Regions from separate parts of the Cobetia sp. UCD-24C genome, predicted to be linked through region 3. Evidence: predicted binding sites of a transcription regulator. Region 3 holds the regulator's gene; each other region holds the start of a gene.

Region 1 (5,757 bases), on a different contig from region 3:
CAGCCACGGCTGGCGGGTATCGAAGCTCAGCTCGGCAAAGGTGGTGTTCTCGACCAGCAGGATGGCGTGGCGGGCCGCCAGTGCCAGCAGGCGGTGGCGATCTGACGTGCTCAGCTGTCCGCCCAGGGGATTGTGGCCATCCGCGGTCACGATCAGCGCATCCAGCGTCAGGGCGGGCGTCTTGTCATCATGACGTTCGAGCAGGCGCTCGAGCGCCTCGACATCCAGTCCCTGGTGCGCGCGGGCAGGAATGGCGATCGCCTGATGGCCCTGGGCTTCGATGGCGGCCACGATACCGAAATAGCCCGGCGCTTCGACGCCGACCCGACAGCGGCCCTTGGCGGCACGCAGCTGGCCGAGCAGCAGTGACATGCCATGCTGCGCCCCTTGGCTGATCAACAGGGCATCGCTGTCACAGGGATGGCCGTGGTGGCTGAGGTGCTGGGCGATGGCGGTGCGCAGCGCATTCGAGCCCGGCGGCAGGGCATAGGCGCTGGGATGCTGGGCATGCGCCCCGAGCTGAGTGCGCGCCAGACGATACAGGCGACGCACGGCGGGGGCGTCCAGCTCCGGGTGAGCGGCACCCAACGGCGCCAGGCGCGGATCACTGGCATTCGCCATCGCCTGCCAGGCCGGGTCACTGATGGTGAGCGTGGTGATGGCACGTGGCCTGTGATGTGACTCCCGCTGCCCGTGCTGCGATTCGCCGGGGTGACGAGATGAAGCCGGGCTGGTCTGTGAGCCGCCATTCAGGTCATTCGTATCGTGAGCAGCCTGCGTCGATGGCGCGACCCGATAGCCGGCACGCGGTTCGGCGATGATCAGGCCCGCCGCCTCCAGCTCGCCATAGGCACGAATCACGCTGTTGAGGCCGAGCCCCGACTGCGCCGCCTGCCGCCTGAGCGAAGGCAGACGCTGCCCCGCGCTCAGTTTGCCCGTCGCCATCTGGGCCTTGAGCCGCTCGACCAGCTGCTGATAGCGCGGCAGCGTCGCGGCTGTGGCGCCTGAGCTGGCGATTGAGCTGGTGGTTGAGTTGCTGGCGGGGCCTGCAAGCGAAGGGCGGCTGGCGGACGAAGCGTGCTCGGCGGATGACATGCCTGTCTGTACCCCTTGAAATGGTGATTATCTGTATCTTGTGCCCCCTTGAGGGTTCGCGGCAAGCTGAAGGCTCATGTCGTGGTCCCGTCGGTGCACGTCCTGCACCTGCCCCCGGGCCGACCGCTTGTCATTTCTCTCGCTGGAGTCTGCGTGATGTGGATGCCACTTTGCTTCGTGTTTCTGTTCGCCAGCGGCTTCATCGCCGCGCGCTTCGGTACCCTGGACGCTGAACCCTTCACCTTGCTGCTGGTGCGCAGCCTGCTGGTGCTGCCGGTGCTGGGGTTGATTCTATGGCTGCGCCGCAAGCCGCGTCAGTGGGGGCGGCGCAATGACCGTCTGGCGCAGATGGGCATTGGCATGCTGTTGCATGGCGCCTACCTGGGCGGCGTGTTCGCGGCGGTCAAGGCGGGGCTGCCGGCGGGGCTGACGGCACTGCTGGTCAGCCTGCATCCACTAGTGACGGCGGCCTTGTCACTGCCGTTGTTCGGCGTGCGGCTGGGCGCCAAGCAGTGGGCGGGGCTTGGCTGTGGCGCCATTGGCGTCAGTCTGGTGCTGGGGGCAGGGCTTGCCAAGGATGGCGCGGGCACCCTGGAGTGGCCGCTGATCGGGCTCGTCTGGTGCCTGGTGGCGCTGATCGGCGTGTCCAGCTCGACGCTGTGGCAGAAGCGGGTCTCCGGGCGCATGGGGCTGGTCGAGGGGCTGATGTTCCAGTATCTCGGTGCGGGCGCGGTATTCGTCGTCGCCGCGACCAGTGTCGGCAGCTTTGCCTTTGACCCCACGCCGCGTCTGCTGCTGACCATGGCCTGGCTGGTGATCGCCATCTCGGTCGGTGCCATCTGGCTGCTGATGCTGATGCTGGAGCGGGGCGAGGCCCATCAGGTCGCGCGCACCTTCTTCCTGGTGCCGCCGTGCGCCGCGCTGATGGCATGGTGGCTGTTCGATGAACAGTGGACTTCGCTGATGGTGGCGGGTGCGGCACTGGTGGTGCTGGGACTGGTGCTGGACCGCCCGCGTCCGGGCAAGGTGAGCAAGGCGCCGGCGGAGGACGCCACGCCGCCTTCGCCTTCAACTTCAACTCCCTCAGCGCCCTCAGCCTCAACAGCTTCAGCAACTTCCAAGGTTTCGGCAACGAACAGCGGGCAGGCCGCCCCGCGCTGAGGCGTGCCGAGCGCACAACTCACAACGCACAACGCACAACGCACAACGCACCAAGTACAAAGCACAACGCCTCGCCGGCCCGAGATGGGCTGGCGGGGCGTTGTCGTTTCTGGCCAGTCAGAAGCGCTAGCCAGGAAGTGGCTGATCAGAAGCGATAGCTGATCCCGGCCATGGTCACGATGGGGTCGATCTCGACCTTGTCGTTGACGCTGCCCGCCACGGTGACATAGGAATCGATATCCAGATACCAGGCGGCGACGTTGGCCGCCCAGTGCTCGTTGATCACCAGATCGACGCCGATCTGTGCGGCCGCGCCCCAGCTGTCATCCATCTCGAGTTTGGTGCCATCGTCGAGGGTTTCGTCGGAGAAGTGGGTGTAATTGACGCCCGCGCCGATGTACGGCTGGATGCGCGATTCACGTCCGCCAAGCGGGTAGTACTGCAGTGTCAGGGTCGGCGGCAGGTGATCGACGGAACCGGCTTTCTGGCCATTGAGCGAGATGTCGTGGTCGAAATCCTGCGCCGCCAGCAGCTCGATACCGAAGGTGTCGGTGAAGCGATAGCCGAGAGTGAAGGCAAAGGCACTGTCATCATCGACATCCACGTCGGCACCGATGGCATCGATGCTACCGTTGTCACTCTTCGGCGAGACCTTGGCGACACCCGCACGCGTCCAGAACTGCCCGGCGCCGTAGTTGAGAGAGCTGAGAGAGCTGTGAGAGTTGGCATTCAGCGACTCGGCGGCCATGGCCGGTGTGGCGCCGAGAGTCGCGAGGCTGGTGAGGCCTGCCAGTGCCAGAATCTGCCACGGGCGTGCTGCAGAGCGCGGGCTACGCGAAGTCAGGTGCGCGGGGAGGGAGGCTGAGCGAGTGACGACGTCGGACATGATGGCTCCTGAAGGATGGCGGGAAACAATGCCCTCATTCTAGGTAGCCGAATTTCGAGAAATTTGATCTGGGGCAAGAGTTTACGGGCGTTCTTGCTCGGTCAGGGGCGTGGTTGATCCAGGTCAATTTCTGCGCCGCGCCGCTGAAGATAGGCCATGTGGCCGTTGGCTGCCCACAACGAAAACGCCGCAGACCCGAAGGTCTGCGGCGTTTGTGTGTGATGCCCATCTGGCGCCTGGACGGCTCGGCGTTGCCGAGCTCCATCGCTGACGCTTTAGTGAATGATGCGGCATCACACGGCTTGCCAGGTACTCGCTGGAGGCATGTTCACGCCTCGTGCAAGAACTTAGAAGCGGTAGGTGACACCGGCACCGACAGTGACCGGGTCCAGCTCGGTGTCGTTCACGTCCTGACCGGCAATCTTGGTATCGGCCTTGACGTCGGCGTAACGAGCGAAGCCGTTGACGGCCCAGGCTTCGGTGATCTTGAGGTCCACACCCAGCTCGGCAGCGGCGCCGTAGCTGTCGTCGATGTCCATGCTCTGGCCACCGGCAGACTCACCGGAGAAGTGGGTGTAGTTCAGGCCGACACCAGCGTACGGCTGGACGCGGGCTTCAGTACCGCCCAGCGGGTAGTACTGCAGCATCAGGTTGATCGGCATCTGATCGAAACCACCGGCGCTGTTTTCCCAGTCAGTGCTGAATTCTTCAGTGGACTGCAGGGCGATAGCCAGGTTGTCGTGGAACATGTAGCCCACGGAACCGGCGAAGCCAGACTCGTCCTTGGCGATCAGACCGTTGCCGTTGTTGCTCTTGCCGTCGACCTTGGCAACGCCACCGCGCAGGAAGATGTCACCCTTGCCATATGCCATGGCGGATTGTGCGCCCATTGCCATGGTGCCGGCGATAACAGTAGCGGTCAGGATCTTGATAGCTTTCATGTGTAGTTCTCCTTGAAGCTTGGCTTCGTGAGCTGCCTGTCAGCAGTGCCTCGCTACCCTACGGCTTGGGCCGTGTGCTCTGCGTGGCTGCGTCGATCAGGGGACGCTGCGAACTATAAAAAACAGCGTTCTGTTTGGCAAGCATTTTTTTAGAACGTTGTTTGAAAACTTATTAGGCGTCTTGTTAGCGGATGTTACCGATTATTTCAGGGAAGTTTAATGTCTCACGAGTGAGACTTGTGATGACGCATTCGAGCGACATCCCCATTCATCCTCGCGCAAGGTGACCAAGACCTTGGTCGCATGCCGTGCGCGAGGTTAGTACTCACTACGCCAAAGATCGTCGCCGGCCTCTGCAGGCTCAGCGACGCTTGCGTGCGGCGCGTGCTTCCAGCTCTTTCAGCCACTGACTGACCTCGGCGCTCTGCGCATCCGCATCGCGATAGACGGCAAGAAATTGTCGCCATTCATCGTGCTGCCAGCCCTTCAGGCGGCGCCACAGCACGTAGAGATCGCGCAGGCACTCGTGGCGGCGCAGCACGAAGCGGCGCGTCTTCTCGAGGTCGATGATGACGGCGTCCATCTGCCAGGTGCTGGCCGGCGACTCACTCGGCGGGCGACTGAGGAAGAGGTGCTTGGGGAACAGGCAGCCATGCATCAGGCCAGCCTGATGAATCTCGCGCACGAGGCGGGCGCTGGCGGTGATGACCTGAGAGCGCATGCCGGCATCGAGTTCCGCCCAGCGTTCATGCCAGTGGTCCAGATCATCGCGCCCGGCGAGATCGAAGGTGATCAGGATGGCGCGCCATTCCCGGCCTGCGCGCCGCTCGCCGTACCAGCCGGCGTCCACTGCCGGTATTCCCAGCGCGTGATAGTGGCGGATGGCACGCCATTCGCGAGAGAAGGTCGGTTCGCCCAGTGGGCGCGCCAGGCTGCGGCCCAGGTGGTTGGTCTGGCGCTTGAGATAGAGGCGATGGCTGTTGCCGTCCTCATCCTCGAGCGTCAGCAGCGAAACCGTCGAGACGCCGCCGCGTTCACGATTCGGCGCGTCGACGTCGTGGGCTGCCACTTGCCACAGGGCATCGAAGCTATTGAGGTCGTGCTGCTCCAGCAGGCGGGCGAGGCCGGCTTCGCAGTAATCGCCGTGGCCGCGCGGCGCCGTGGCGCTGGGGCTGGTGGTGGCGGTGTGACCAGCAGAGGGATGAATGGGGGAGCGATGCGTCATGTCAGGTAGGAATCACGGTCTCGGGTGATAGGCGGTAAGCGTTCACTGGCAGTCCTTGTCGGTGAGCGCTGCGATGACTGGCCATGATAGTTAGCCTGCTGGGGAAGTGACAGGCCTGCGGCACAAAACTCTCGTTCCCAGCGCGTCAATGGCGCGGGGGCGTGATGGCTTGCTGCGCGGCGGCTGGCGGCGCTTGGGTGCGCCAGTCGGTCGCAGCGTGGTGCAACGTCGCAGTGTGGTCGATGGTCGCAGCGCGCGCAGGGGTGCGCAGAGTCAGCGTTGAGATGGCGCCAGGCCAGCGATGCCCGTCGCTCCAGCATCCATGCGGCTTGCAGCGGAGTTGTCCAGTGACAACAGGCACTTGGCGGAGGTGGCGGGTGCGACATTCGCCCGGTGAGTGCGACAACCTGACATCTGGAGACTGGCGCGGGAGGGTAGACAATGTCGAC
Region 2 (5,757 bases), 240 kb from region 3:
CGCGCTCGCGCCAGACACGGCAGGCAGGGAGTGGCTGGCCAGCAGGATCGCCTGTACCCGGCTGGCGACCCCCAGCTTGTGCAGGATGGCGGAGACATGCGATTTGACGGTGGTTTCCGCCACGCCCAGCTGCCAGGCGATCATCTTGTTGGATTCGCCCAGCACCATGCGCTCCAGCACGCCGCGCTGCTTGGTGGTGAGGGTCTGCCAGCGCTGCGCGAATTCCGCCTCGCTGAGGCTCGGCGCGAGTTGAGGCGCTGGCGGTGGCACTGGTGCTGAGGCCGATGCCGAGGCTGATGAAGAAGCCGCCTGGCTCGCCAGCGCCGGGCGCGGGGCGGCGCGCATCAAGCGGGCGGGCACATAGACCTCACCGGCCAGCATGCGCGCAAGCGCCTCGCGCAATACCTCCGCCGAGCTCGACTTGGAGAGATAGCCCACCGCGCCGAGTGCCAAGGCTTCCAGCACCGTCTCGCGCGCCTCGTGGGCGGAGAGAATCGCCACCGGTAGCCAGTCTGCCTCCTGGCGCAAACGCGCCAGGCCTTCCAGGCCGTGGCTGTCGGGCAGGTCGAGATCCAGCAGCAGCAGGTCGAGGCTATCGGCATGCGCGTCGATGAGGCTGAGCGTCTCGGCGAGACTGGCGGCCTGCAGCAGCTCGTAGGGCGGCGCCGAGTCATCGGAGACGCTCAGACTCAGGGTACGACTGATGGCATCACGGAACAGCGGATGGTCATCCGCGATCAACAGACGGTACATGGAGGCTCCTGGCCGGTGGCGGGCGATATCCTGAGCATAACGTCATGGCGTGGTGTCGTGCCTTGCGGCCTTCGCGGTATGGCGGCGTTCGTTTCTCCTTCCTTTTCTCCTCCCAAGGGATGAGACGGTCTCCGCCCATGGGGGCATGTCGCGATTGGCGTCGGTGGTCAAGACTGTGAGAGTCGCCTGATCAAGTACCGCTTGATGGATCGGGCAGCGGGTCAGCGCCAACGGCGCCACTGCAGAAGGGCCAACACAGGCGTTTCGCTGACACGACAACGACTTTTCAGCAACGACAACGACTTTTCAGTAACGACAACGACTGCGCAGCAACGACAACAACAGGCCGTCGATCACGAGCGCCACTCGTGAATCCGGCCAACAGGAGTTCGCCATGATCTACGCCTCCCCGGGCAGCGCCGATGCGCTGGTCACGTTCAAGGATATCTACGGCAACTATATCGGCGGTCGCTTCGTCGAGCCGGTGAAGGGTGAGTACTTCGACAATGTCAGCCCGGTGACGGGCGAGGCCTTCTGCCGTATCCCGCGTTCGAGTGCGGAGGATATCGACCTCGCGCTGGACGCCGCCCACAAGGCAGCCGCTGCCTGGGGCAAGACCTCGGTGCAGGAGCGCTCCAACATCCTGCTCAAGATCGCGGATCGCATCGAGCAGAACCTCGAGATGCTGGCCGTCGCCGAGACCTGGGACAACGGCAAGGCGGTGCGCGAGACGCTCAACGCCGATATTCCGCTGGCGGCGGACCACTTCCGTTACTTCGCCGGTTGCCTGCGCTCTCAGGAAGGCACCGCGGCGGACATCGATGCCAATACCGTCTCCTATCACTTCCATGAGCCGCTGGGCGTGGTCGGTCAGATCATCCCGTGGAACTTCCCGATCCTGATGGCGGCCTGGAAGCTCGGCCCGGCGCTGGCGGCCGGCAACTGCGTGGTGCTCAAGCCGGCGGAACAGACCCCGGCCTCGATTCTGGTGCTCGCGGAGCTGGTCGGTGACCTGCTGCCGGCGGGCGTGCTCAATATCGTCAACGGCTACGGGGCCGAGGCCGGTCAGGCGCTGGCCACCAGCAAGCGCATCGCCAAGATCGCCTTCACCGGCTCCACTCCCGTGGGCTCGCACATTCTCAAGTGCGCCGCCGACAGCATCATCCCCTCCACGGTGGAGCTGGGCGGCAAGTCGCCCAACATCTACTTCGCCGACATCATGAATGCCGAACCCGAGTTCATCGACAAGGCCGCCGAAGGCCTGGTGCTGGCGTTCTTCAATCAGGGCGAGGTGTGCACCTGCCCGTCACGCGCCCTGATCCAGGAAAGCATCTACGACGACTTCATGGCCCGGGTGATGGAGCGCGTGAAGACCATCAAGCGCGGCAACCCGCTGGACACCGACGTACAGGTCGGCGCCCAGGCCTCCCGCGAGCAGTTCGACAAGATCATGTCCTACATGGATGTCGCTCGCGAGGAAGGCGCCGAGGTGCTCACCGGCGGCAGCAGCGAGCAGCTGGAGAACGAGCTGGCCAACGGCTATTACATCCAGCCGACCCTGCTCAAGGGCAACAACTCGATGCGTGTCTTCCAGGAGGAGATCTTCGGGCCGGTGGTGGCCGTCACCACCTTCCGTGACGAGGCCGAGGCGCTGGCCATCGCCAATGACACCGAATTCGGTCTCGGCGCCGGTGTCTGGAGCCGCGACATGAACGTCGCCTTCCGCATGGGTCGTGGTATCCAGGCCGGCCGCGTGTGGACCAACTGCTACCACCAGTATCCCGCCCATGCCGCCTTCGGTGGCTACAAGAAATCCGGTGTCGGTCGCGAGACCCACAAGATGGCACTGGAGCACTACCAGCAGACCAAGAACCTGCTGGTCAGCTACGACATCAATCCGCTCGGCTTCTTCTAGGCCTGGCTGGCAGCGCCACCGCGACTGGTGGTGCTGCACGCCTCCCGCGATTCTTGCTTGAGAAAATGACATCGATGCCCGCGCCAGATCCGATTGCTTGATCTGGCGCAGGGCAGGGAGCGCTGCGTCCGGTTTCAATGGAGGGGCAAGCTTTGCACTGGTCTGAGCGCAGGCTCGGGCGCTGGAAAAACGCTGGCCTGGGCGCTGGCGCATGCAGGCGCAAGCCCACACTCTCCGCCGCAACTCTCCGCCGCAACTCTCCGCCGCAACTCTGCTGGTTCGTCTGTCTTGAATGTCCGTCTTTCTTGAATGTTCGTCAGTCTTCAATGGATGAGGAGTCCATCATGGATAGCAGCATGAAAGCCGCCGTGGTACGTGAATTCGGTGCACCGCTGGTGATCGAGGAGGTCGCAGTGCCGCGACCGGGGCGTGGCGAGATTCTGGTCGAGGTCGCCGCCTCCGGGGTCTGTCATACCGACCTGCACGCCGCGCAAGGCGACTGGCCGGTGAAACCCAATCCGCCGTTCATTCCCGGCCATGAAGGCGTCGGCACCATCGCCGCGGTGGGCGAGGGCGTTACCCACATCAAGGAAGGCGACCGTGTCGGGGTGCCCTGGCTCTACTCGGCCTGCGGCCACTGCGAGCATTGCCTGGGCGGCTGGGAGACGCTGTGCGAGAGCCAGCAGAATACCGGCTATTCGGTGAATGGCGGCTTTGCCCAGTTCACGCTGGCGGACGCCGGCTACGTCGGCCGCCTGCCGGACAGCGTGGGCTTCGTGGAGATCGCGCCGGTGCTGTGCGCCGGGGTCACGGTCTACAAGGGCCTCAAGATGACCGACACCCGCCCCGGACAGTGGGTGGTGATCTCGGGCATCGGCGGGCTGGGACACATGGCGGTGCAGTATGCACGCGCCATGGGCCTGAACGTGGCGGCGGTGGATGTGGATGATGCCAAGCTGGAACTGGCCCGCCGTCTGGGCGCGACCGTGACCGTCAATGCCATGAAGGAAGACCCGGCGAGCGTCATCAAGCGCGACATCGGCGGCGCACATGGGGCGCTGGTGACGGCGGTATCGCCCAAGGCCTTCGATCAGGCCCAGAACATGCTGCGCCGTGGCGGCACCCTGGTGCTCAACGGCCTGCCGCCGGGCGACTTCCCGCTGCCGATCTTCTCCACCGTGCTCAATGGCATCACGGTGCGTGGCTCCATCGTCGGCACGCGTCAGGACCTGCAGGAGGCGCTGGACTTCGCCGCGGAAGGCAAGGTCGCCGCCACCGTGCAGACAGGCAGGCTGGAGGACATCAACGACATCTTCGGACGCATGATCGACGGCAAGATCGAGGGGCGCATCGTGCTCGACATGAAGGCCTGAGGCGTTCGTTGGCCTGAATCCTCACCACCGATGACAGGCCTGCTGGAAACGGCAGGCTGCCAGACACGACAACGCCAGCCCTCGGGCTGGCGTTGTCGTGTCTGGCATGGCCGTGCGCGTTGACTCTCACGCGGCACTGCAAAGAGCTCTCCATGACGAGCTCGGGCTTCTGCTTACACCGTGCCGAATTTCTCGTTCTCGCCCATGTCCGGGGTGTGGTCCTTGTCGAGGTTGGCGCGCGCCACCTCGTAGAGCTGGTAGGCCTTGCTCTCCTTGGCCTTCCAGTGCTCGCCGGATTGCACCGAGATCTCCAGCAGGGTGACGTCGGGGTCATCCTTGCCTTCCGGGAACCAGGCGGCCACGAACGGATTCCAGAACTTGTCGATCAGGCCCTGATCGCGGTGCAGGTTGGCATGACCGCTCAGCGACACGTAGACGCCATCATCCTGATCGGAAAAGCTCAGGCAGACCTCGCTGTCCTTCTTGGCCTCAAACACCTTCTCGGCGCTGGCGCGGGTGAAGAACCACAGGGTGCCGTCGTAGTCATCCTGCACCAGATGCATCGGGCGGGCGTGGGGCATGCCATCGCCTTGCGTCACCAACATGCCGACCTTCACATCCTTGATCAGCTTCCAGATCTTCTGCTTGTGCTCCGGGCTCGACATCGTGTGTCACTCCTTTGCGTCATGCGAATGAAAATCCGGCTGGCTAGCCGTTGCACAAGACCTTGGAGCGACAGCCCACAACTTCAAGGGATGATGGTGAAGCTTTCGCTTGATGAGTCAGCACTTGATGAGTCGGTGCTTGATTCAGACGCTCGGGCGACTCACTGCGCTGACGGTGCCTGCCAGGCGTCGCTGCCCCACAGCGGCACGCTGCTCAGCGCATGCTTGAAGCTGCCGCTGGTTTCCTTGGTGCTGTAGGCGATATAGAGCAGGCTCTGGGAGTCGCGATCCAGAATGCGGCGAATCTTGAGGCTCTTGAGCAGCACGCTCTTGGACTTGCGATAGACCTCCTCGCCACTCTTGGAGGTATCGATGTCGGCGATCATCTCCGCCGTGATCGGGCCGGTCTGGCGGCAGGCGATGCTCATGTCGGAGGGATCGGAGAAGTCGAGGTCCGCCTCGATGTTGCTCAGGTGGCAGGTCACGCCCGGCACCTTGGGGTCGATCAGGCTCTCGATCTTGATGTCCTTGGTGGTGAACAGGCCCAGCGAGACATCCCCGACCTCGTTGTCATCACAGCCGGCCAGCAGCAGGCCTGAGGCCATCACACCCAGCAGGGCAGCACGAGAGGAAAGGCGGCGCAGTCGTGTCATGAGGTCATCCTTGAGTCAGTGGTGTCAGGCGATGATAGCGTGTCAGACCCGCGGTGGGCGTCAACCATCGCCCTGGCTTCAATGCTTGCCGCGGCTTCACTCGCTGGCGAAGGCAGCGAGATTCAGCGTATGCGAGTTGCCCAGCCACATCACGCCCTGGGTGTGATCGAAGAGGTCATCGCCGGTGCCGGCGTGCACGAAGATGTCCAGCGAGCCGCGGTTGAGTGCCAGCCACGGGATGATGCGCCCGAATTCTTCAGGCAGGAAGGACAGCTGACAGCTCCACAGCGGGTGCGGGCCGACCGGTTGCTGGTGGAAGCGCCCGACGCGCAGCGTGAAGCGCTGTTCGGCCTGGGCCGCCAGTTCGCGAGCGGCGGCCAGGCTCTGCTCATCGGTGT
Region 3 (5,757 bases):
CCTGTGGCGCATACCGCGCTGGCGCTGGAGCATCGTGCTCGTTCTACTGTTGGGGGGCTGCAGTGCCGTCGCGATTCATCAGCTCGATGAGCGTTTCGGCCCCGCGTCACCGCGTGAGCGGGTGGTGTCACACGACAGTCTTGCCGGGCGCCAGTGGGAGGATGAGGTCAAGCCGGTGATCGAGACGCGCTGCGTGGTCTGTCATGGCTGCTACGACGCTCCCTGTCAGCTCAAGATGTCATCGGCCGCCGGGATCGATCGCGGCATGAATCCGGCGCCGGTCTACGATGGCACGCGCCTGCTGGCGGCCAATCTGACGCGCATGTTCGAGGACGCGGACACCACCGAGCAGTGGCGCAGCATGGACTTCTCGCCGGTGCTCAATGAGCGCTTCGACTCTCCGGCCGCCAATCTGGAGGGCAGTGTGCTGTTCCGTGCGCTCAGCCAGAAGCGCAAGGCGCCGCTGCCGGTGACGGAAGATGGCCTGCTGCCGGAAGACCGCTTCGACCTGTCGCTCAATCGCAGTCAGGTGTGTGCCCCCGTGGAGGGCTACGACAAGTTCGCCGAAGACCATCCTGACTGGGGCATGCCCTACGCCCTGCCACAGGTCAGCGATGAAGAGCACCGCACGCTGGTGAACTGGCTGGCCAAGGGTGGTGCGATGACGGGCCCGGCACCGCTGCCCCAGGCGCTGATGCCGCACATCGAGCAGGCCGAGCGCTTCTTCAATGGCGACAGCCTCAAGCAGCGCCTGATGAATCGCTATATCTACGAGCATCTCTTCCTGAGCCATGTGTATTTCCCGGGCATCAAGGGCGCGGACGGACGGCCGATCTTCTTCAAGCTGGTGCGTTCCAGCACCCCGCCGGGCGAGCCGATCAAGCGCATCTCCACGCGCCGCCCCTACGATGCACCCTATGCCTCCTACACCGCCGATGAGCGCGCGAGCCTGCCCCACGATGACGCCGGGCGCCCGCGGGTCTATTACCGTCTGTGGCAGGAGCGCGCGACGGTCCTGGCCAAGAATCATCTGCCCTATGCGCTCGATGATGCTCGTTTCAAACGCTGGCAGGCGCTGTTCCTGGCGCCGGATTACCCGGTGGATGACCTGCCGGATTACGACCTCAAGACGGCCTCGAATCCTTTCCTGACCTTCGAGGCCATTCCGGCCGAGTCACGCTATCGCTTCATGCTGGATGAGTCGCAGAACACCATCATGGGCTTCATCAAGGGGCCGGTCTGTCGCGGTCAGGTCGCGGTGGATGTGATCAATGATCACTTCTGGGTCGGCTTCACTGATCCGAAGATGTTCAGCCACCCGGAAGTGGAACGCACCCTGGCCGAGGAAGGGAAGAATCTCAGCCTGCCCGCAGAGCAGAGCAGCAATGCGTTGCCGATCAGCTCCTGGGTCAAGTTCGAGAGCAAGCAGACCGCCTACCTCAAGGCCAAGCAGCGCCTGATGTCCCAGGCCTATCTCGATGGCGATCTGCGCCTGGATGAGCGAGTGCTGTGGGACGGCAGCGGCTGGACCGACGGCCCCGGCCAGGGGCGCAACCCCAACGCGGCCCTGACCATCTATCGTCACTTCGACAATGCGGCGGTGATGAAGGGGCTGGTCGGTGGCGTGCCCAAGACGGGCTGGATCATCGATTACCCGATGCTGGAGCGCATCCACTATCTGCTGGTCGCCGGCTTCGATGTCTATGGCAATCTCGGCCATCAGCTGGTCACCCGTCTGTACATGGACTTCCTGCGCATGGAAGGTGAGAACAACCTGCTGGTGCTGTTGCCGGCGGGCGAGCGCCAGGCGGTGCATGACAGCTGGTATCGCGACGTCAACCCCGGGCTTGGCGAGCTGCTGTTCAAGAAGCCGCCGCAGTTCGATGCACCCAGTGGCATCGTCTGGACACCGCAGGAGCTGTCATCGCCGAACCAGGCTCGCCTTGGTCTGATGCGGCGCATGCAGGAGCGCCTCGCGCCGGAACTCGGTCATGAGCGCAGCCTGAGCAATGTCGAGGACGAGCACGTGCGACATGAGCTGCAGGCCCTCGCTGCGGTGCAGGGAGTCTCGGCCAGCCTGATGCCGGAGGTGACGATCGTCGCGCTGGAGGATGGCACTGATGACTCGCCGCGCCTTTACAGCGTGCTGCGCAATTCCGCCCACGCCAACATCACCAGCCTGTTCGATGAGGAGGAAAATCGCCGTCCTGAGGAAGACACTCTCGACGTCTTGCGGGGCGTGGCGGGCGATTACCCGAATGCCTTCTGGCGTCTGACGCCTGACACCCTGACGGGGCTGGCAGGGCGGGTGGCGGCACTCGAGACCGAAGAGGACTATCGCGCCCTGCAGGCCGATATCGGGGTGCGCCGGACTGATCCGCGCTTCTGGGAGTTCTCCGACAGCGTGCTGCGCACCAACTATGCTGATCGCCCTGTCGAAGCGGGCCTGCTGGACTATAACCGCCTCGAGAACCGCTGATCGCCAGCGAAGGCCGAGACAAGGCCTGTTGTCAGGACTGTCAGGACTGTCAGGACTGTCAGGGTTGTCAGGACTGTCAGGGTTGTCAGGACGACTGACGACTGGCCTGACAGAAAGAAGAAGCCCGCCACGCAAATTGCGTGGCGGGCTTCTGTCTTGTGTGGTGCCGACATGGCGCCATGTCGGCGGATCAGCGCAGTGTCGCTCAGCGTGATGTGCTGTCAGCAGGCGTCATCAGCGACCGCCCTGACACTCGCCTTCGGCCAGTTCGATCAGGCCATCCAGATGCAGGATATGCACCTCGCGGGCACGAATGTCGACCAGCCCCTGGGTCTGGAAGCGGGTCAGGATACGGCTGATGGTTTCGACGGCCAGTCCCAGATAGTTGCCGATATCGGCGCGTGCCATCGAGAGGCGGAAGCTGTACGGCGAATAGCCACGACGACGGAAGCGCTGTGACAGGTTGACCAGGAAGCTCGCCAGTCGCTCATCGGCTGTCTTGCGCGACAGCAGCATCATCATGCGGCGATCTTCGTGCAACTCCTTGCTCAGGCTCTTGAACAGCTGGGTTCTCAGCTCCGGCATCTGCTCCGAGAGCGCATTGAGGCGGTCGAAGGGAATCTCGCAGACGGTGGTGGTCTCCAGCGCCACGGCGGTGCCGGGATAGCAATTGCTGTCGATGGCATCGAGCCCGGCCAGCTCGCTGGGCAGGTAGAAGCCGGTCAGCTGCTCCATGCCGCTGTTTTCATTGGTGATCTGCTTGAGACTTCCGGAGCGCACCGTGAAGACGCAATCGAAGGCATCGCCCTGGGTGAAGAGCACTTCTCCTTTTCTGAGTGGCGCGCGACGGCGGATGATGGCGTCAAACTGGTCGATATCTTCCATGTTCAGTGCCAGTGGCAGGCACAGTGAACTCAGCGAACAGGTCTGGCAGCGGGCTTCATGGGCGCGCAAGCGGTGTGATGCCTGTGCATTGGCCGTCATGGTGACTCTCCTGAGGAATGTCACCGCTACCCCTGGGGCAGGGCAGCGGAGGGGTCTTTCAGGCGCAACGAATGGTGGGGCGGGGCCTTGTCGCCCGCCGCTACCCTGCTCAGCCGATGTGATTCGAGCGGCCAGAGTCTGAGCGCTCATCGGCTGGCGCAGTGCAATTTCGTGACGCCATAATATTAGATTTTATTAATTCATTATCCTGCCCAACCCATGGGCGTTGCAAGGTGTGTGAACTTTAGGCCTGGTTGGCCCCGCGTGACCATACCGCGACGACCTGCCTCAGCCCGCTGCGCCGAGCAGCAGGATCAGTGCGGCGGCCAGCGTCGCCAGTGCCAGTATGCCCCAGGCACGTGGCGCTGGTGTGTCAGGCTGACGTACGCCATTGATGCGATGTTCCTGCATGGGGCCATCGCCTTCGCGCTCGTCGCTGTCACCGCTTGTAGCGCGCGAAAGACTGCCCAGTGCCAGCATGGCGAACAGCACCAGGCTGCCCAGCGTGAGGGCCAGCACCCAGAGATTCCAGAACAGGGGGAGTCCAGTTGTCTCCAGCAGATTCATGTCGTGTCTCCTGAGCGGTGTCCTGTCATGGGTCGCGGCTGGCGATGTCGCTCGCGGGGGCGGCCTGCTGCAGGTAGGCGAGCAGCGCCGTGATTTCAGCAGTGCCACGCACGTCATTGGGGGCGGCGAGAATCTCGTCTTCCGCGTAGGGCGCGCCCAGGCCTTGCAGGGCTCGCATGCGGGCCGCGATGCCTTCGCCGCTCAACGCCCGCTCGAACAGCCACGGGTAGGCGGGCATCGCTGAGCCCGGCACCTGGCTGCGCGGGTCATTCAGGTGCAGGCGCTGCCAGGCATCGTCATGCTGCGCAGGCAGCTGGCTCAAATCCGTCCCCCAGCGCTCTACGCCCCACAGCGAAGGGCGGTCGTAGTAGCGCGCCCGAGCGATCGTCGCATCGCCGTGTCGCGCCGTGTCGCCCGGTAGATCGCGCACCATGCGTGTGTGGCACTGCTGACAACCCTCGCGTTGGTAGATGCGCTGGCCCTCCAGCGCCAGGGCGCTCAGCGGTTTGAGGTCTTCGGGTGCGCTGGCGAGGCTGGGGTGAGCCCCGAGCGGCACCAGCTGGGCGAGGGCGCCGAGGCTCATGGTGAGCAGACATAGTGCCGTCATCAGGCCGGCGTGACGTTCGAGCAGGACATGTCTCATGCGTAGTGCCCTCCCGAGGATGTGGCAGGGGGCGTGGTAGAGGGGGGCGCAGAGTGCCTGGCAGGTTCTGATGATGCCTTGCGTGAGCCGGAGCTCAGGCGCTGGCGCTCGTGAGCGGCTTGGCGTTCGCTCTTTTGATCAGCCAGGGTGCGCGTCACGTTGAGAAGCATCAGCAGCAAGCCGAGCGCCCAGCAGGCGAGCCCGCCCAGCGAGATCATCATCGGCATGCGGGCCGCTTCCAGCACCTCGCTCAAGGTGTATAGCGGCCTGCCGTCATCTGCCAGCACATGCCACATGCTGCCTTGAAGCAGCGTGGTCGCCCAGCTGGCGGCAATGCACAGCAGGGTACCGATGATGGCCAGCGGGGCGTGCATCTTGAGCAGCGCGAGGGAGCGCATCGGGGGCAGCAGGTGGTAGGCCATCACGATGGCGACTGTCGCGACCACCCCCAGGCTTGCTGCCGGCGACAGACTGTTGGCGGCACTGAAGGTCAGGGCATTGAGGGTCGGCAGTGACAGCAGGCTGTATTCAAGAACCGCGAGGGCGAAGCTGATCAGAGCTGCCGCCAGCAGGCAGTTAAGCGGGTCCCGGCGCAATGAGTGCCAATCCTCCTTGAGTGTCATCAGGCCATTGAGGCTGAGTGCCAGCCCCGGCGCCAGCAGCAGGATGCCCATCGCCATGCCCAGCGTCTGGCTCCAGGCCGGCAGGGCGCTCGCGAACAGCAGCGGAGCACCTCCCCATGTCACCAGCAGCACCAGCATCCAGAAGCTGGTGGTGGCCAGCCGATGCGAGTAGAGCGGCAGCCGCGAGCGGCTCGTCACCATGTGATGGAGCAAGGCAATGAGGCCGAATGCGAACATTCCGCCGGGGAGTGGCCCGGCCTGCCAGCGCTGAATCAGTACCTCGAGGCTGCCCGTGAAGAGCGGTATCGATTCCAGCAGGCCGATCGGCACGCTGAGCGAGATCAGCACATGCTGCATCAACACCAGCATCAGGCCGGCGATGAAGTACCAGCAGGCCACCGGCAGGCGGCGCAGCGTGCGCTGTTCCAGCACCGTGAAGAAGACCCACGCCACGGCCAGCC
Region 4 (5,757 bases), on a different contig from region 3:
ACCATCACGGCCAGCGCATCGCGGGTGGCAGGAGTGTTAGGGTAGTGCTCAATGACCCACTCGCCACGCTTCACGGCAGCCAGATAGGCCTGCTTGCGCAGGTAGAAATCGGCTGTCTGCAGCTCGCCGCGCGCCAGTACGTTGCGCAGATAGATGATGCGCTGACGGGAATCTGCCGCGTAGGTGCTGTTGGGGAAGCGACGTACCAGCTCACCGAAGTCGACGTAGGCATCGCGTGTCGCGCCCAGGTCACGCTTGGAAATATCGATCAGATCGAGGGATTCCAGGCTGAAACGACCCGCGCTGTACGCTGCCAGTCCACGCATGTAGTAGGCATAATCGACCTGCGGGTGATCGGGGTGCAGGCGAATGAAACGGCTGGCCGCGGCGCGTGCCGCCTCCCAGTTGTCGACCTGGTAATAGGCGTAGATCAGCTCCAGCTGCGACTGTTCGGCGTAGCTGCCGAACGGGAAGCGAGTATCCAGGGCTTCAAGTTGTTGCACAGCGGAGTTGAAGCGGCTGGTATCCAGGGAAACCTGGGCCTGACGATACAGGTCCTGCTCCTGAAGATCCGGTGCCGGCTCGTTGGACGCACAGCCAGCCAGCAAGGTGCTGGCCAGGGCGAGGGCAGTCAAGGGAAGGGCGCGCATCGGTTTCCTCATCTCGGGCAATCCATGGCGGGCATGCTAGAATCCGCCGATCCGCACTCACTATAAAGCAAAGGCCCTTTCGTGCGAAACGGCCTCAGAGAGCAATATGGCAGACACCATCAACCGCGAAGAGCGGATCCCGGAGGCGATGATTGGCATGCGCCTTGATCAGGCCTGCGCCGAGATCTTCTCCGACTATTCCCGCGAGCGTCTCAAGCACTGGATCAAGACCGGTGCGCTGACCCTCGACGGTGCCGCCGTCAAACCCCGCGAGAAGGTCTATGGCGGTGAACGTCTGGCCCTGACCGCCGAGCTTGAAGAGGAAGTCAGCCACGAGCCGGAAGATATCGAGCTCGAGATCGTCTATGAAGACGACGACGTGCTGGTCATCAACAAGGAGCACGGCATGGTCGTGCACCCGGGCGCGGGTAATCACGATGGCACGCTGCTCAACGCCATCCTGCATCATTGTCCGGGCAATTCCATGATGCCGCGTGCCGGCATCGTGCACCGTCTCGACAAGGACACCAGCGGCCTGATGGTGGTGGCCAAGTCATTGACCGCCCAGGCGGACCTGGTCGAGCAGCTGCAGGCCCGTACCGTGTCGCGCGAGTATGATGCCGTCGTCACGGGCGTGCTGACCTCCGGTGCCACCGTGGATGCGCCCATCGGGCGTCACCCCAAGGACCGCAAGCGTCAGGCCGTCACTCACAGTGGCAAGCCGGCGGTCACCCACTTCCGCGTGGTGGAGCGTTTCCGGGGTCACACCCATATCCGCTGCAAGCTGGAAACCGGGCGTACCCACCAGATTCGCGTGCACATGGCGCACCAGCGCTATCCGCTGGTCGGAGACCCGGTCTACGGCGGGCGTCTGAAGCTGCCGCCGGGGGCCAGTGACCCGCTCAAGGAGCTGCTGCGTCAGTTCCCGCGTCAGGCACTGCATGCCCGTCGTCTCGCCTTCATCCACCCGATCACGGGCAAGGAAGTCGAATTCCGCGCCGAGATGCCGGGCGACATGCTGGTGCTGATCGACTATCTCAAGGAAGACATCGCTCGCTGAGGCGGCAGGCTCGCGCGACACGCCGCACAAGGAGAGGTTATGCACGACGAGAGTCTACGCCCGACCCTGATACTGCCGGACTGGCCCGCGCCGAGCCCGGTGCAGGCCTTCGTGACCACGCGTGAGAGCGGCCCCAGCCAGGGGCCGTATGCCGGCTTCAATCCGGCGCTGCATGTGGGTGATGACCCGGCGATGGTGGCGCAGGTGCGCGAGCTGCTCGCCGCGGAGGTCGATGATGGCCGTCCGCTGGCGTGGCTGGATCAGGTGCACGGCACTCAGGTGGTGGATGCCTTCGATGTCTGCCACGCCGAAGACCGGCCGGATGCGCCGCCACGGGCGGATGCCTGCATCAGTACCGGCACCGGGCAGGCCTGTGTGGTGATGACGGCGGACTGCCTGCCGGTGCTGTTCTGTGATCGGCAGGGCACGCGCGTCGGTGTGGCACACGCGGGTTGGCGCGGGCTGGTCGAAGGCGTGCTGGAAGCCACCATCGAGCGTCTCGGTGATGACCCCGGCGAGCTGATGGCCTGGCTGGGCCCGGCGATCTCCAATGCGCAGTTCGAGGTCGGCCCCGAGGTGCGTGATGCCTTCATCGCGGACTTGCCTGAGGCCGATGACGCTTTCGAGGCCAGCCCCTACCGGCTCGGTCACTACATGGGTGATCTCTACAAGCTGGCACGCCTGCGTCTCGAGCGTGCCGGGGTCGGTCATGTCAGTGGCGGGCACTTCTGTACCGCCTCTGAATCACGATTCTATTCCCACCGGCGTGATGATGGCGTGACCGGACGCCTCGCCACGGTGATCTGGCTGCGCTGAGGCGCTGATCAGCGCATTGGCATGCAGTACCCACAAACGCCCCGCTGACCTGATGCCTCAGGTTGGCGGGGCGTTTCTGTGTGTGGCAAAGATGATGGCCGGCGGGGGCGGCGGGTCGTCGTCGTGGCGGCGGGAATCTGACCTGGATCAGGCAAATGCCACAACATGCTGCAGCGCGGCGAATCCTGCCTTGAAAGCCGTGCGCCAGCCCCCATCTTGAGAGTCAGATACGAAATGTTACAGGCGAAGCTCCTGAGAAAAGGAGTACCGCCATGACTCTCAGGAGAAGGCACCATGCGCATCGACAAACTCACCAGCAAGCTGCAGAACGCTCTGGCGGATGCCCAGTCGCTCGCCGTCGGGCGAGGCCACAATGAAATTCACCCGCAGCATCTGCTGCTGGCTCTGCTGGAAGACCGCGATGGCGGTCTCAAGGCACTGGTCAACAAGGCGGGCGGCGATGCCACCAGCCTGATGAGCGGCCTCAAGCGCCAGCTGGATGACCTGCCGACCGTGTCCCAGTTCGACGGCAATGTCGCGCCTTCGCAGGCCCTCGGCAAGCTTCTGAATCTGGCCGATCGCGAAGCGCAGAAGCGCGGCGATCAATTCATCGCCTCCGAGCTCGCGCTGCTGGCCGCGCTGGAGCTGGGTGGTGATCTGGGCAAGCTGTTCACCTCCTCGGGCATCAAGAAGCCCGCCCTGACGTCCGCCATCGATGTGCTGCGCGGTGGCGAAGCCGTGGGCGATGCCGATGCCGAGAACAATCGCGAAGCGCTCAACAAGTACACCCTGGATCTCACCGAGCGTGCGCGGGATGGCAAGCTCGACCCGGTGATCGGGCGCGATGAGGAAATTCGCCGCACGATCCAGGTGCTGCAGCGTCGCACCAAGAACAACCCGGTGCTGATCGGTGAGCCCGGCGTCGGCAAGACCGCCATCGTCGAAGGGCTGGCCAGCCGTATCGTCAATGGCGAGGTGCCGGAAGGCCTCAAGAACAAGCGCGTGCTGTCTCTCGACATGGGCTCGCTGCTGGCGGGGGCCAAGTTCCGCGGCGAATTCGAGGAGCGCCTCAAGTCGGTGCTGAAGGAGCTGGCGCAGGAAGAAGGCCAGGTCATCCTGTTCATCGACGAGCTGCACACCATGGTCGGCGCGGGCAAGGCTGAAGGCGCGATGGATGCCGGCAACATGCTCAAGCCGGCGCTGGCGCGTGGCGAGCTGCATTGTGTCGGTGCCACCACGCTTGACGAGTATCGTCAGTACATCGAGAAGGACGCCGCACTGGAGCGCCGCTTCCAGAAGGTGCAGGTCGATCAGCCCAGCGAGGAAGACACCATCGCCATCCTGCGTGGCCTGAAGGAGCGCTACGAGGTGCATCACGGGGTCGACATCACCGACAGCGCCATCATTGCCGCCGCGCGGCTGTCCTCGCGCTACATCACGGACCGTCAGCTGCCGGACAAGGCGATCGACCTGATCGATGAGGCCGCGTCACGCATCCGCATGGAGCTGGATTCCAAGCCGGAGGAGATGGACCGTCTCGACCGCCGCCTGATCCAGCTCAAGATGGAGCGTGAAGCGCTCAAGAAGGAAACCGACGAGGCGGCGCTCAAGCGCCTCGGCGCGCTTGAGGACCAGATCTCGGAGCTGGAGCGGGAATACGCCGACCTCGATGAGGTCTGGAAGGCCGAGAAGTCCAGCATCCAGGGCGCGGCCCAGTTCAAGGCCGAGCTGGAGCAGGCGCGTATCGATCTGGAGCAGGCACGCCGCGCCGGTGACCTCAGCCGCATGTCGGAATTGCAGTACGGCGTGATTCCGGGGCTCGAGAAGCAGATCAGCGAAGCAGGAGAAGGCGAGGCGGATACCTCCGCCCACGTGCTGCTGCGCTCCAATGTCACCGAGGAGGAGATTGCCGAGGTCGTCTCGCGCTGGACCGGCATTCCGGTCGCCAAGATGCTCGAAGGCGAGCGTGACAAGTTGCTGCGCATGGAAGAGGCGCTGCACGAGAAGGTGATCGGCCAGGACGAGGCGGTGATCGCGGTGTCCAATGCGGTGCGTCGCTCACGCGCTGGGCTGTCGGACCCGAACCGTCCCAACGGCTCCTTCCTGTTCCTCGGCCCGACCGGTGTCGGCAAGACGGAGCTCTGCAAGTCACTGGCCAACTTCCTGTTCGACACCGAAGAGGCGATGGTGCGCATCGACATGTCCGAGTTCATGGAGAAGCACTCCGTGGCCCGCTTGATCGGCGCGCCTCCCGGCTATGTCGGCTATGAAGAGGGCGGCTATCTGACCGAGGCCGTGCGTCGCAAGCCGTACTCCGTGCTGCTGCTCGACGAGGTCGAGAAGGCGCATCCGGATGTCTTCAATATCCTGCTGCAGGTGCTGGAAGATGGCCGCCTGACCGATGGTCAGGGGCGTACCGTCGACTTCCGCAACACCGTGATCGTGATGACCTCCAATCTGGGCTCGGAAATGATCCAGCGCATGAGCGGTCTCAATGGCGAGCTGGCGGAAGACGAGGGCAGTACGGAAAGCGCCGACGAGCGTGCCGAGCGCAAGGCGGCCTTCCAGTACGACGACATGAAGACGGCGGTGATGGAAGTCGTCGGCAATCACTTCCGTCCGGAGCTGATCAACCGCATCGATGAAGTGGTCGTGTTCCACGCGCTGGGGCAGGCGCAGATCGCCTCCATCGCGGGCATCCAGCTTGAGCGTCTCAAGGCGCGGCTGGCCGAGCGTGATCTCGGCTTCGAGATCACCGACCCGGCGATGGCCTTGCTGGCCAAGGCCGGCTTCGATCCGGTCTATGGCGCTCGCCCGCTCAAGCGCGCCATCCAGAGCCGCATCGAGAACCCGCTGGCCCAGGCCCTGCTGGGCGGTGACTTCGTGCCCGGTGACGTCATCCGTGTCGGCGAAGAGTGCGGGGAGCTGACCTTCACGCGCTGAATCGCGCCCATGAGCGACGCCCCGCCGTGACGGAAGCACGCCCTTCCGCTTGCGGTGGGGCGTTTTCGTGTCTGCCGCCCGGGCGCAAAAAGACAACCCGGCGTGAGGCAGGCTGAAATTCACGAGGCAGAAAATTGCGAATTTATCGCCATTGATGAGGTTTTACGCATGCTTATGGCCGGATTCGTTGTTATCGGTGTGGCATTTGGCGCAGGCGGCGCACACTGGCGTAAGGTTGAGTTGACAGCCCCTTGCGGCTGTTGGACTCTTGACCATTCCTGATTGCGG

The links. The regulator FNR, encoded in region 3, switches genes on or off when oxygen is low (the NO sensors DNR and NnrR bind a similar motif). The targets are predictions, from matches to a motif close to TTGATNTANATCAA.
Region 1: a site for FNR is predicted at 3,256-3,269, ahead of AOG28_RS13580 (OmpW/AlkL family protein). Genes of this name have one in related genera too.
Region 2: a site for FNR is predicted at 2,766-2,779, ahead of adhP (alcohol dehydrogenase AdhP). Genes of this name have one in related genera too.
Region 4: a site for FNR is predicted at 2,664-2,677, ahead of clpB (ATP-dependent chaperone ClpB). Genes of this name have one in related genera too.

Annotation. Positions count from the first base shown of each region.
Region 1 is NZ_LJTD01000009.1:107,004-112,760, reverse strand. It holds gene AOG28_RS13590 (aminotransferase-like domain-containing protein) at 1-1,095, opposite strand, end outside; gene AOG28_RS13585 (DMT family transporter) at 1,252-2,256, shown strand; gene AOG28_RS13580 (OmpW/AlkL family protein) at 2,402-3,142, opposite strand; gene AOG28_RS13575 (OmpW/AlkL family protein) at 3,490-4,083, opposite strand; gene AOG28_RS13570 (lipopolysaccharide kinase InaA family protein) at 4,445-5,308, opposite strand.
Region 2 is NZ_LJTD01000002.1:359,284-365,040, forward strand. It holds gene AOG28_RS03790 (response regulator) at 1-753, opposite strand, end outside; gene exaC (acetaldehyde dehydrogenase ExaC) at 1,148-2,668, shown strand; gene adhP (alcohol dehydrogenase AdhP) at 3,013-4,041, shown strand; gene AOG28_RS03805 (pyridoxamine 5'-phosphate oxidase family protein) at 4,215-4,706, opposite strand; gene AOG28_RS03810 (CreA family protein) at 4,868-5,359, opposite strand; gene AOG28_RS03815 (DOPA 4,5-dioxygenase family protein) at 5,456-5,757, opposite strand, start outside.
Region 3 is NZ_LJTD01000002.1:119,725-125,481, forward strand. It holds gene AOG28_RS02850 (fatty acid cis/trans isomerase) at 1-2,479, shown strand, start outside; gene fnr (fumarate/nitrate reduction transcriptional regulator Fnr) at 2,714-3,463, opposite strand; gene AOG28_RS02860 (hypothetical protein) at 3,752-4,030, opposite strand; gene AOG28_RS02865 (cbb3-type cytochrome c oxidase subunit II) at 4,056-4,673, opposite strand; gene AOG28_RS02870 (cbb3-type cytochrome c oxidase subunit I) at 4,670-5,757, opposite strand, start outside.
Region 4 is NZ_LJTD01000011.1:99,476-105,232, forward strand. It holds gene AOG28_RS14765 (outer membrane protein assembly factor BamD) at 1-662, opposite strand, end outside; gene rluD (23S rRNA pseudouridine(1911/1915/1917) synthase RluD) at 757-1,710, shown strand; gene pgeF (peptidoglycan editing factor PgeF) at 1,750-2,526, shown strand; gene clpB (ATP-dependent chaperone ClpB) at 2,821-5,469, shown strand.